Regions from separate parts of the Caldifermentibacillus hisashii genome, predicted to be linked through region 2. Evidence: riboswitches for the same ligand, from Rfam matches in the RefSeq annotation. Region 2 holds a riboswitch; each other region holds the start of a gene.
What was found. A riboswitch is a leader RNA that binds a small molecule or an ion and turns the genes downstream of it on or off. The one in region 2 is predicted to bind cobalamin.
Positions count from the first base shown of each region.

Region 1: linked by a shared signal. The riboswitch ahead of NSQ14_RS01330 (anaerobic ribonucleoside triphosphate reductase) and the one ahead of NSQ14_RS18425 (DUF4430 domain-containing protein) in region 2 are both predicted to bind cobalamin.
Region 3: linked by a shared signal. The riboswitch ahead of NSQ14_RS01545 (ribonucleoside-diphosphate reductase subunit alpha) and the one ahead of NSQ14_RS18425 (DUF4430 domain-containing protein) in region 2 are both predicted to bind cobalamin.

Region 1 covers NZ_CP155467.1:252,110-256,406, forward strand. Annotated here, with positions in the region: partial or broken gene NSQ14_RS01320 (DUF817 domain-containing protein) at 1-440, shown strand, start outside; gene NSQ14_RS01325 (NCS2 family permease) at 837-2,108, shown strand; cobalamin riboswitch at 2,264-2,455, shown strand; gene NSQ14_RS01330 (anaerobic ribonucleoside triphosphate reductase) at 2,595-4,297, shown strand, end outside.
Region 2 covers NZ_CP155467.1:3,857,373-3,861,669, forward strand. Annotated here, with positions in the region: gene zupT (zinc transporter ZupT) at 1-315, opposite strand, end outside; gene NSQ14_RS18420 (PaaI family thioesterase) at 842-1,333, opposite strand; cobalamin riboswitch at 1,631-1,815, shown strand; gene NSQ14_RS18425 (DUF4430 domain-containing protein) at 1,943-4,297, shown strand, end outside.
Region 3 covers NZ_CP155467.1:300,034-304,330, forward strand. Annotated here, with positions in the region: gene NSQ14_RS01545 (ribonucleoside-diphosphate reductase subunit alpha) at 1-1,732, opposite strand, end outside; cobalamin riboswitch at 1,851-2,033, opposite strand; gene NSQ14_RS01550 (metal ABC transporter permease) at 2,363-3,238, opposite strand; gene NSQ14_RS01555 (metal ABC transporter permease) at 3,240-4,160, opposite strand; gene NSQ14_RS01560 (metal ABC transporter ATP-binding protein) at 4,135-4,297, opposite strand, start outside.

The DNA.
Region 1 (4,297 bases), 350 kb from region 2:
TTTGTCAAGCGTGGCGGAGATTGAAGGTTGAACTGATTAAGTGGCCGCCGTTTTCGGTCGTTGTCCCTCTTGCTGCTGCGATTTATTTAAATTTTTTTACCCACCATTATTGGGTTGATGTTCGGTGGTGGCTGTCCGGGCTTGTCCTAATCGTCTTTTGGCGGTCATGGGTTATGTTTCAAGTGAACGGAACCCGCTACCGTATGCCACTCACACTTTCTTTTATACTCATCGGATTTTTCATTTGGATTGCTGAGAATATTGCCACGTTCTTTGGCGCTTGGCAATATCCAGACCAAACAGATGCTTGGAGTCTCGTTCACCTGGGAAAAATCAGCTCATGGCTGTTATTAGTAATTGTCAGCTTTCTGATTGTTGCGACGTTAAAGCAGGTGAAAGGAAAAAGCTCCACTAGTATAGGCACAAATCAGTATTTTTAAATCAAAAAAGATATACCTTACTTTTTTGTAAGAAATGGAATGAATATGTAAGGAAAAGCAATGGCTGACTAAGAACGCTACCCCTTATAATCGATATGAAATGATTTGTTCAATCTCATTTAAAGAAGAAAACAAATTCAAGAGATATGTAGGGTGTTCAAAATATAAGACTAACTGCATGAGAATGAGTCAAATTCAAAAATGGTATTCCTTAAAAGAGGTCTGGACCTTATTTTTTAACGTAAATGAAAGATCAGTTGTAAAATTACACCAAAGATTCCATTGATTATAAAATTCCATTCCATTGACAAATCGTTTTTTTAAAATAAAATAGAAAATATGTGGCTTTTGAAAGAGAGCGGGTCGGGCGAGGGAAAACTGAATAGAAGGAGTAAAATGTTTCAATTAAAACAACATGATACGACTGTTAAGCAGGAATTAGCAGCAGGATTAACCGGTTTTTTTACCATTGTTTATATTATTGCTGTGAATTCGCTCATTTTATCAGAGGCTGGTATTCCACTGGAAGGGGCAATGTTGGGTACGATCCTGACCTCATTTGTCGGGTGTTTACTGATGGGGATTTGGGCTAATGCACCGATATTAGTCGTTCCGGGCATGGGGATTAATGCCATGTTTACCTATACACTTGTACAATCCATGGGGCTAAGTTGGCAGGAAGCTCTCGGCGTAACAGTCATCTCTGGACTCATTTTTGCACTGATTTCATTCACTTCCTTAACGACGATTATTAGTAACGGAATTCCCGGAATATTGAAGGAAGCAATTAATATCGGAATCGGTCTTTTCCTCATGCTTATTGGACTGGAAAAAGGTCATTTAGTTGAACGTGGAGACCTGTCAATCATTTCTTTAGGAAACTTGAGTGATCCCAATGTTATTGCTACGATCTTAACATTAATCATTGCGTTAATTTTATTTATTCGCAATGTAAAAGGGAACTTTTTATGGACAATCCTTATTGGAACAGGCATCGCATTCTTATTTGGTATTTTGCCTTCAGGGACTAATGATTCTTTATCATTAGAAGGTTATAGTGAAGTGTTCGGATCATTTTCTTTAGAGCATTGGGCATCTTTTCCGTTTCTAATTGCCGTATTTTCTGTAACGATGGTTGTCATCTTTGAAAATATTGGCTTGATTTCCGGTCATATGAAACTGGCAAATCACCCGGAAAAATTTAAAAAGGCATTTCAGGCAAATGGTATTTCAGTAATGTTGTCTGGAATCTTTGGTTCAAGCCCAACTGTATCGACTGCTGAATCTACTGCAGCTATTGCAGCAGGTGGACGGACAGGTTTAACTGCGATTACAACCGGATTTTTATTTTTGGGAGTAACTTTTTTCATTCCGTACATGAATATGGTTCCTTCCAATGCGATTGCACCTGTACTAATTATCATTGGTGGTCTAATGGTGCAAAATATTCGTAACTTAGACCTTCATGATTTAACGGAGTCTTTTCCGGCAATTTTTATTATGATTATGATTCCTTTCACATACAGTATTGCAGATGGTATTGCCATTGGCTTTATTTTTTATGCGATTTTGAAATTAACTACAGGGAAAGCAAAGCGAGTTTCAGTGACGCTTTATATAATAGCCGGTTTATTTCTTTTAAATTTTATCTTTCAATTTGTAAGTTAGACCTCCGAGATTTCGGAGGTTTTTCTATTTGACAAGAAACCGTACAATCTGTAGTTGGGTATAAATTACTCTCACATCCAAATTTTTATTGAAATCAAAAACTCAGTATGGTAGGATACTAGATGTAGTTTGTTTTCCGTTCGTATAATACTAAATATAGTGATTTGAGTTATGGTGACAGTATTTGTCTGAAAAGGGAATCCAGTTCGAATCTGGAGCTGCCCCCGCAACTGTTCGTGTGGACGAATAAGCAATCCACTGTATCACTCATCTTTTGCGGTGATATGGGAAGGGCTTTAGTAGGAAGAAGCACAAGCCAGGAGACCTGCCGTAACTTGACGTTTCGTTTCTTCGGGGTGTGAGAAGGTGAAACGATGGAGAAGCTTATTTCATGCTGCCTTTCTATCGTTTTTTACCGCCGTTCATCCCGAGCGTGAACGGTTTTTTATTTACCCAAAACTAGCGATAGACAGGAGAGCATAGAAAATGAGTATAAGAAACAAACAAGAGACTGTTTGCGATTTTCCTTTACATTCGTTAAATGAGATTGTTTTTTCACGCAATCATGATCTCATTCAAGAAAATGCAAATATGGACGGTTCTTCACCGATGGGACAAATGTCAAAAATCTCATCTGAGGTCAGTAAGTTTTATGCAAAACAAATGATGCTAAGTGAAGAGGTAACAAAGGCGATTGATGATAATTTTATTTATCCCCATGATCTTGACTTTATGGTGACGGGTACGACCACCTGCTGTCAGATTCCGTTGGGTGAGGTATTAAAGGGTGGATTTAATACCGGTCATGGTTATATGCGTGAACCGAATGATATTAGCAGTGCCATGGCATTAGCGGCGATTATTTTTCAATCAAATCAAAACATGCAGCATGGCGGGCAAAGTTATCCGATGTTTGATTATGACCTTGCGCCTTACATTGATAAAACATTCCAAAAAAATATCAACCGTTTGAAAAGTTATTCCACCTGCTATACAGAAGAAGAGCTTGAAGCATTGGCCTGGAAAGAAACCAACCGAGATGTGTACCAAGCGTGTGAAGCTTTCATCCATAATTGTAATTCAATGCATTCTCGTGGAGGCGGACAAGTTCCGTTTGTATCTATTAATTACGGTACTGATACATCCAGGGCAGGCCGCTTGCTAATAAAAAATATGTTGTTGGCAACGAAAGCCGGACTCGGCAAGGGGGAGACACCAATTTTTCCGATTCAAATTTTTAAAATGAAAAAAGGGATCAATTTCGAGCCCGGAGAACCAAACTATGATTTATACAAATTAGCGCTTGAAACGACAGCAAAACGCTTATTTCCAAACTTTAGTTTTATAGATTCTACGTTCAATTGCCCATACTATGACGGAACCCCGGAATCGGAAATTGCCTATATGGGTTGCCGTACCCGAGTGATGGCAAATCGTCATGGTGATGAAAATAGTATTCGTCGCGGAAATTTATCTTTTACGTCTATTAATCTTGTAAAAATTGCGTTGATTGCTAAAGATGAATGTGATTATTTTAACATACTGGATCACTATATCAATCTCGTAATTAAACAACTGTTAGAGCGGTTTGATTTTCAGGCAAAAAAGCAGGCAAAGCATTTCCCTTTTTTATATGGTCAGCATATTTGGAAGGATAGCGAAAACTTAAAACCTGACGATGAAGTAGGAGAAGTATTAAAGCATGGAACATTAAGTGTAGGTTTCATTGGATTGGCTGAAGCACTGGTTGCATTAACGGGCAAACATCATGGTGAATCAAAGGAATCCTATCAATTAGGGTATCGCATTGTTCAGCATATGCGGGCAAAAGTAGACGAAGCAAGTGAAAAATACAATTTAAATTTCTCCTTAATTGCCACCCCGGCAGAAGGGTTATCAGGGAAATTTACCCGGAATGATCAAAAGGAGTTTGGGAAAATTCCCGGAGTGACGGACCGATCCTATTATACGAATTCATTCCATATCCCTGTTTACTATAAAATCAAGGCGATTGATAAAATAAAAATTGAAGGCTCCTTTCATAAACTATGTAATGGTGGCCATATTACTTATATTGAGTGTGATGGAGATGTATCCAAAAATATTCATGCATTAGATCGATTAGTAAAAGCCATGGCACAATATGATATTGGCTATGGTGCCATTAATCATCCGGTTGACCAGTGCGG
Region 2 (4,297 bases):
CCTTAACTCATGTGGATTATTCTGTTTTGGAATAAATTTATCAATTAATGCAATCAATAACATACCGGCAAAGAAACTAATAACGGTAATCCAATTTCCTGCAGGGCTACCAAGTTCTGTGACCAGTGCGTTTTGTGCCTTTACAAAAATTTCAATCATAGAAACATAAATCATCACACCCGCGGAAAACCCTAATGCTAACGAAAGAAATTTTGTATTTGTGGTTGAAGTAAAAAATGCTAAGACACTTCCGATTCCGGTCGCCAAACCGGCCAATAATGTCAGACTAAAGGCGAATAATACATTTATATCCATCCTGGTTTCTCACCTCAATTCACAAAAATAATATGCTACTATTGTTTAAGAAATACAAAATTTCCCCTTAATGACTCATCTTATATTCCCATCTAAAAAGTTTGAGTCAACGAGAAAGATAAGTTGGAGGGACTTTTCACTTTAAGTATCGAGGCAAGAATTTTTCCTAATATAAACATTTAGTAGTGGAAAATTGATAGGATCATATGAATTATTTTATGACAAAAAAACCAGCCTATGCAAGACTGGTTTCTTTTGTTTAATGAAAAGCCACATTTGCCGTAGCTTTATAATGAAGTTTTAAAACCACCACTCTCAGACAAGTGGGTGTTTGCAATAGTGATCCTGCTTGCCCTCCAAGTCATATAGACAGAGATATGTCATTCACACTATATTCTCTTAAACTCCCTATAAATACTTAGGTGAAAAACTTAATTATTTATACGAACAATGCAGCTTACATTTTGATAATATACTATTCTCCCGTAAAATTCAATGGAAAATTTATGTTGGTTTGGGAGCGCTGTCATTTGTTTTTTAAAAATGTTGCCGGCATAATGACCGCAACTACTTCTCCTTTGGCACAAGGAATATCCCCAGCATATACCTCTGTTAAAACTTTCCATTTTTTTGGATGAATTTCCTCTACCATTCCAATAGCCTTTAATATCACGTTTTGTGGGGTCGGCTGTAAAAAGTCAACATGCAATGAACCTGTTACAAATCTTGGTGGTTCGGTACCGTCACCGAGTTCATGTCCATTTTTATAATGTAATGCTAATGATGCAGACCCTGTACTATGGCAATCAACAAAAGAAGCAAGTAAACCTCCGTAAACAAAACCCGGGATGGCTGTATGTTCCGGTTTTGGTTGATAATAGGTGACTGTTTTCTCTTCGGGTGTTAACCAACCTGTCCGAAAATGGTGACCTTTTTCATTTAGTCTGCCACACCCGTAGCACCATGCAATTTCTTCCCCATAATAATCTTGAACTGCCTGTTCGACCAATTCTTCCATATGAAATCCCTCCTTCTATAACATTATACGATAAACGATTAAGAATAATATATTCATAGTTAAAATTTTTCAAGGGATTCGGGAAAATTGGCTGTTTACCATATTACAATTACTTGTTTTCCTATTCCATAAAAATTTTGGTTGAAAAAGCTGAATTATAATCTCTTTTTCAAGACTCATTTTATATTCTCTTGATAGGTAAGTTTATTCAAATCTTTTTCTTTTGGAATAACATCGTTTTCACAGGGAAATTATTGACAAAATCACTGTCAAAAACTATGATTTAGTTAAAATGATAATTTCATATAAGAAATAGGTGGCTCATTTAAATATGAGTCTTAAAAGGGAAGTTCGGTGCAAATCCGACGCGGTCCCGCCACTGTAATTGGGAGTTCTCTATCGGATACCACTGTTTTCATAACGGGAAGGTGTAGAGAATGATGAACATAAGCCAGGAGACCTGCCTGTTTCAAACGCCATAACCCTACGTGGATATAGGGGGTGTGTCTGTTGCATTGAAAAAGTAGTTTAATATAACTTCATGCACAAATACATCTCCTCCATGAGATGTTTTTTTATGGCAAAAAACAACAAAAGGAGGAATGATTAGTGAATTTCGCAAACAGAGTGGGAAAAAGAATTTTCGTTTTTATCGCATTAATTTTACTGATTACCCAAAGTAGTATCTCTTCTTTACACCACGTTTTAGCAGATACACCTGAAAATAAGGTCAATGTTTCCGTTATGAAAGAAGATGGCAGCTTTTTGATCGAGCGCTCAGTCGTTGATTTTTCCGATGGGGATACGGCTGGTGATGTGCTAAAAAAGGCTGCAACCGATGTCACCTTTGAAGACTCCGATTATGGCCCATATTTAAAAGCAATAAAGGGTGTTGTTGCTGAAGGAAACAAGTATTGGGGATTTTTTGTAAATGGAATCGCTTCAAATACCGGTGTAATGGATAGCAAAGTAAAGCCGGGTGACCAGTTGCTATTTCGAGTAATTGATTGGACAAAGAACCCTACTGTGCAACCAGAAGAACTCTCATCAATTATTGAAAAAACAGCGGCTCATTTGCTTAGTAATAATTCTCTTGATTGGTATGGAGTCCTTACATTAAGCATTTTGAATAAAAATATTCCACAATCCATAATTGATTCAAAAATTAATGAAGTTGTGGCCAATAACGGTGAGTTCCGGAAAGTAACCGATTTGGAGAACACAATTATTTTATTATCTGCTGCCGGTAAAGATGCAACAAATATTGAAGGCATCAATTTGATCGACCTTTTAGTTACACACGAACGAATGACGAATCAAGGAAATAATGGGCCGATTTTTGCCTTATGGGCACTTGATAGTGGTAATTATACTATTCAAAATCCAAATGCCGAATGGACAAGGGAAAAATTAATTAACCATATAATAGGTGCCCAATTAGACAATGGTGCATGGTCCCTATACGGCCCGACTCCTAGTGTGGATATAACGGCAATGACACTGACGGCTATGGCTCCTTATTCAAATCAGGAAAACGTAAAAGCAGCCATTGAGAAAGCTGTAGTCTGGCTCTCAGCGACTCAAACAGACAGTGCCGGATACTACGATACTTTTAACGGTGGAGAATCAAGTGAATCGATAGCCCAAGTAATTGTCGGATTATGTGCCAATAACATCGATCCAACCGGTAAGCAGTTTACAAAATCTGAGTTGAATTTAGTTCAGCGTCTTCTTCATTTTCAAAAGGATGACAATGGATTTGCCCATTTACTGACACAAGATTCAAATAGCATGGCAACGAATCAAGCATTTTTCGCATTAGCCTCTTATCAAAACTTTTTAAAAGGTGAAGTACCTGGTAAAGAACCAAATCAGCCTGAAGTACCCGAACCAACAACTCCAGAAACACTTTCACCGGAAGAATTTGCAACGGCTTTAAATAGTAGCCGTCAATACTTGCTTGACCATCGTGTTAATGATTTGTATAGTACCGTTGCATTTAATGCTTTAGGGGTAACGATTCCAAGTGATTATATTGATCAGTTAATAAACCAGGTTACTGCCAATAAAGCTGAGTTTCGTAAAGTAACTGATTTAGAGAGTATTATTTTATCTTTAACCGCTGCTGGCAAAGATGCGACAAAGATTGCCGGCTATAACTTAATTGAACAGTTGGTTAATCATAAAAATATGACGAATCAAGGAAATAACGGGCCTATCTATGCCCTGCTTGCTTTAGATAGTGGTGGCTATCCTGTTAATGAAAAGGCTGACTGGACAAGAGAAAAGATAGTTGACTATATTGTAAAAACTCAACTTAATAACGGGGCATGGTCTTTAGCAGGAGAAACGCCCAGTGCAGATTTAACCGGGATAGCGATTGCTGCTCTTGCTCCCTATTCAGAAAATGAAAATGTTCAAGCAGCCATTGAGAAAGCTGTAGACTGGCTTTCCAGTAATCAAACGAGCTCAAGCGGATTTTATGATACTTTCGCTGGAGGAGAAGCAAGTGAATCGATCGCATCTGTCATTATCGGTTTATCAGCAGCAGGAATTGATCCGACAGGTAGTGATTTTACAAAAGCAGAAGGGAACCTAGTCAAACGATTATTGGACTACAAAAATGCTGATGGCGGATTTTCTCACCTTATATCGGAACGTGAACCCAACCCGATCGCTAGCTCTCAGGCAACTTTGGCTCTCGCTGCATATCAGAAATATAAAAATAATCAAGGTTCTGTATTCCATCTCGTTGGCGACCTCGAACCGGTTCCAATAAAAAATTCGGTCGAAATAAGTAAAGAACAAGATCAACAGGTGAGCAAAATCGAAACAACAAAAGGTGCTGCCACAAATCTAAACGGTAAGGAGCAAAACAACTCAGAAAAGACATTGCCAGAAACTGCAACGAACACGTATCTCTTTCTATTCATTGGGATTATACTCGTTACACTTGCGGTCATG
Region 3 (4,297 bases), 400 kb from region 2:
TTGCTAAGTCTGCGCTGGCCTTTATTGTCAACATGGCAATTTTTTCATATAATTGATCAGCCAATTGAACAGCTTCATCTGATTCCCAATGAATCCCTTTAAGCGCCAATAAATGATGCCAGCCAAATGTACCGAGTCCGATAGAACGATATTTTTTATTCGTGGCCGTGGCCTGTTTGACTTCAATTGTGTTCAAATCAATGACATTATCAAGCATCCGAACTTGAATCGGAATGAGTCGATCAAGTACATCGTCCGGAACGGCTTTTCCCAAATTGACTGAGGATAGATTACATACAACCATATCGCCAACTTTTTTATAGGTAATGATTGTATCGCCGTCAATCGTTTCATTATATTGAACGGTTGGTGACATATTTTGCATAATTTCGGTACAAAGATTGCTGGAATAAATCATGCCGGCATGTTTATTTGGGTTTTTTCGGTTTACCTCATCCCGATAAAACATAAACGGCGTACCGGTCTCAAGTTGTGACTTCATCATTCGTATCATAATTTGGATCGCCGGAACTTTTGTTTTCGAAAGGGCATCATTTTCTACACACTGAAAATATTTTTTTCGGAATGAACCTTCTCCTTTTTTCTCATCATAAAAATCTTCCATGCGAAATCCCATGACTTTTTCCACTTCAAGCGGATCAAATAAGTACCAGTCTCCTCTTTTCTCCACTTGTTCCATAAAAAGGTCAGGAATACAAACACCGATAAAAATATCGTGGGCACGCTGTCTTTCGTCACCATTATTTAATTTCAGGTCTAAAAAGGAAAGAATATCGGCATGCCAAACATCAAGGTAAACGGCAACAGCTCCTTTTCGCCGCCCAAGCTGATCGACACTAACCGCTGTGTTATTCAGCTGTTTAATCCAAGGAATAACACCGGACGATGCTCCTTTAAACCCTTTAATGGAACTTCCTCGACTCCGTACTTTCCCAATATAAACGCCAATTCCACCACCACTTTTTGAAAGTCTTGCTACATCGGTGTTTGAGTTATAAATATCAATCAATGAATCTTCTACGGTATCAATAAAACAACTGGATAATTGACCGTAAGAGAGTCCGGCGTTTGCCAAAGTCGGGGTTGCCACAGTCATATACAGATTCGATAATGCCCAGTAAGCTTCACGTACGAGTACAGAGCGTAATTCTTTCGGTTCGTCTTGCATAAGAAATAAAGCAATCGTAAGCCAACGTTCCTGAGGTAATTCATACGTATTTTTCTCATGGTCCGTGACTAAATATCTCGTAGCTAATGTGTGTAAACCAATATAGTCAAAAAGAAAATCACGTTCCGGCTCAATGATTTTTGCTAATTCCATGATTTCTTGTTTTGTATATTTTTCTAGTATTTTTGGAGAATAAATGCCTTTATCAACGAGTATTTTTTGTAAATGGTAATAGTCTCCATATTTTTGTTCTGCCGGATAGCCGCGGTTCTTGCTTGCTTTTTTATACAGCTGGTCAAGATAAAATCGTGCAGCTATATAGGACCAGGCACGATTTGCTTCATCAACGTTTTCAAGCGCAGTGGTAATGAATAATTTCGTTAATTGATCGGAGTTTATATTTTTCTTGAATTCAACACTTCGAAAAATTTTTTCTTTATACTCGGTTGTGTCAATGGCGGGAAAAGGGTTTGTCATTTGATCAATGATGGCCGCCAATTCTTTTTGATTGATTCCTTCATGTTCTAGTGTAGTTGTTGCCATAAAATCATCCTCCAATTAAACTAAAAAAATCCGCTCAAGGGAAGCGGATTAAACGATAGAAAGAAGCATACATAAAGTATCTTACTATCGTTTCATCTCCTTATCCCCCGAAGAATTGAAACTTGAACAAGTTATGGCAGGTCTCCTGACTTATGCTTCATCCTACTTAGATTCCTTCCCGCATCAAAGGAGATGCAGTGGTTTATATCCTTTCGTCGCAGTTACAGTTGCGGGGACAGTTCCGGATTTTCACCGGATTCCCTATTAAGCTTCTAAAAGCACCTTAACTTGCTAGTTTTCAATATATTGTGTATTTAATGGACTGGTTAATACTTTATATAGTATTGTAATGATAATAACATGAATTTGAATTGAAGGCAACAACTGGAAAACGAATGATAGAAAAATTCTTTTCCTGATTGATGGGCAGTCTTTCGCATACATAATATTTGTATTTAAGATAAGCTACACTAATTTCGAGTCATAGTTTTTACAGACAAAACAATTATTCGAACGGAGACCACTGAAAAAGTGCGTAATAATCTTGCTAAACACCGTATTTAGATATATTATCGGGTTTTATCATACTATATATGTTAGTATATCTTTTTAAATAGTTTTTCAATGGCCTTATTCGAACGTCTCTTCCGGCTTTAAATACTTGGCAAGCAAACCATGTTTTGGCGATAATAAGTAACTGGCTAAAAAGATAAGCCCGGTTGCAAATGCCATAGACCCGGAAATTGAAGTATCAATCCAAGCAGCAATAAAATATCCGATGACGGCGGAAGCGACTCCAAATAATCCGCTGATAACAAGCATCATGTGCAGTCGATCGGTCCAAAGATATGCGGAGGCTGCCGGGGTAATTAACATCGCAACGACCATAATCGCCCCAACCGCGTCAAAGGAAGCCACCGTTGTAATTGAAACCAGACTCATAAACAGATAGTGCATAAAAAGAACCGGTATCCCGACACTTGCGGCAAGTCCGGGATCGAAAGTGGTAATTTTCCATTCTTTATAGAAAGCGATAATAAATAATAAAACAACAAAAAACACGAGAGTTAAGATGGCTGCAGCTTTTGGAATGCTTCCCACGATTGGCAACGTAATTCTATTCCAGGGAATAAATGTGATTTCCCCCATTAAAGCATGCTGGACATCCAAATGGGCATTTCCGACAAAAGCTTCAATTAAAATAACCCCGATGGCAAAAAGGGTTGTGAATACAATTCCAATGGCCGCCTCTTGCTGCACATCTAAAGAGTTGAGCCATTGGACAAACAAGGCGGTCATAAGTCCTGCAATAATGGCACCGATGAGCATATGGACTCCGGTCAGTTCTTGCGTAATAATAAATGCAACAACAATACCAAGTAAAACGGTATGGCTAATAGCGTCAGCCATCATGGCCATTTTCCGTAAAATTAAAAAGACACCGATCAAACCGCATGATAAACCGACTAAAGATGCTGTCAAAATAATCCAGGCGGTGTATGTCATTCTATTGAACCTCCTTTTTCAAAACAGAGGTGGGGATTGATTGGATGATTTCCTGTTTTTTATGGTGCTTCATTTGCCAATATTGAACAAGAATTCCTTTTTCTTTTCCAAAAATTAACGAGATGATAAAAAAGCTCGCTGCCAAAACAACAATAAATGGTCCTGTTGGCCAACCGTTGCCGATTGCACTAATAAGCGTACCAATCGTACCGGATGCACCGCCAAATAGGGCTGAAATGATAACCATCGCTTGAAAAGAATGTGTCCAATAACGGGCACTGACTGCCGGAATAATAAGAAGTGCTGCGATAAGGATAACACCGACTGCTTGAATACCAACGACAATGGTTGTTACCAGAAGAATCGTATACACAACATCCATTCCTTTTAACGGCAAACCGAGCCCACTGGCAAACTGGCGATCAAATAAATAGATTTTCCATTCCTTAAATCCAATAACAACAATTGAAACAACCAAAATGGCAAGAATGGACATTGTCCACACATCTGATTGCACCATGGAAGCGGATTGACCCAGGATAAAGTTATTTAAGCCGCTTTGGTTCCCGCTTGTTCGGTTAGCGATCGTTAAAAGCATAATCCCAAAGCCGTAAAAGATTGATAAAATCATCCCCATTGCCGTATCTTCTTTAATTCTTGTTGAAGAGCGAATGCCTTGGATAAAAAATGCTCCGATAACTGCACTAATCGCTGCCCCGGTAATTAGAACAAATAAATGTTTTACTTTAAACAAGAGAAAGGCAATGATAACACCGGGAAGGGCGGCATGGGCAAGGGCGTCGCTCATTAAACTTTGCCGTTTCCAATAAGCAAGGGAGCCGATCGTCCCGGCTGCAATCCCTAATATTGCTGTACTCAATAAAACCCATTGTGTATTACTGTTTAACAGGATGGACCACATTTCCTATTCTCCCCCCGATCAAACGGATACTGCCGCCATAAGTAGTGGCTATATTATCCTCTGTATAAACGTCATTTGTTTTGCCATGCTTAATGACCGTGCGATTTAAGAAAAGTACATGGTCAAAATAATCTGCA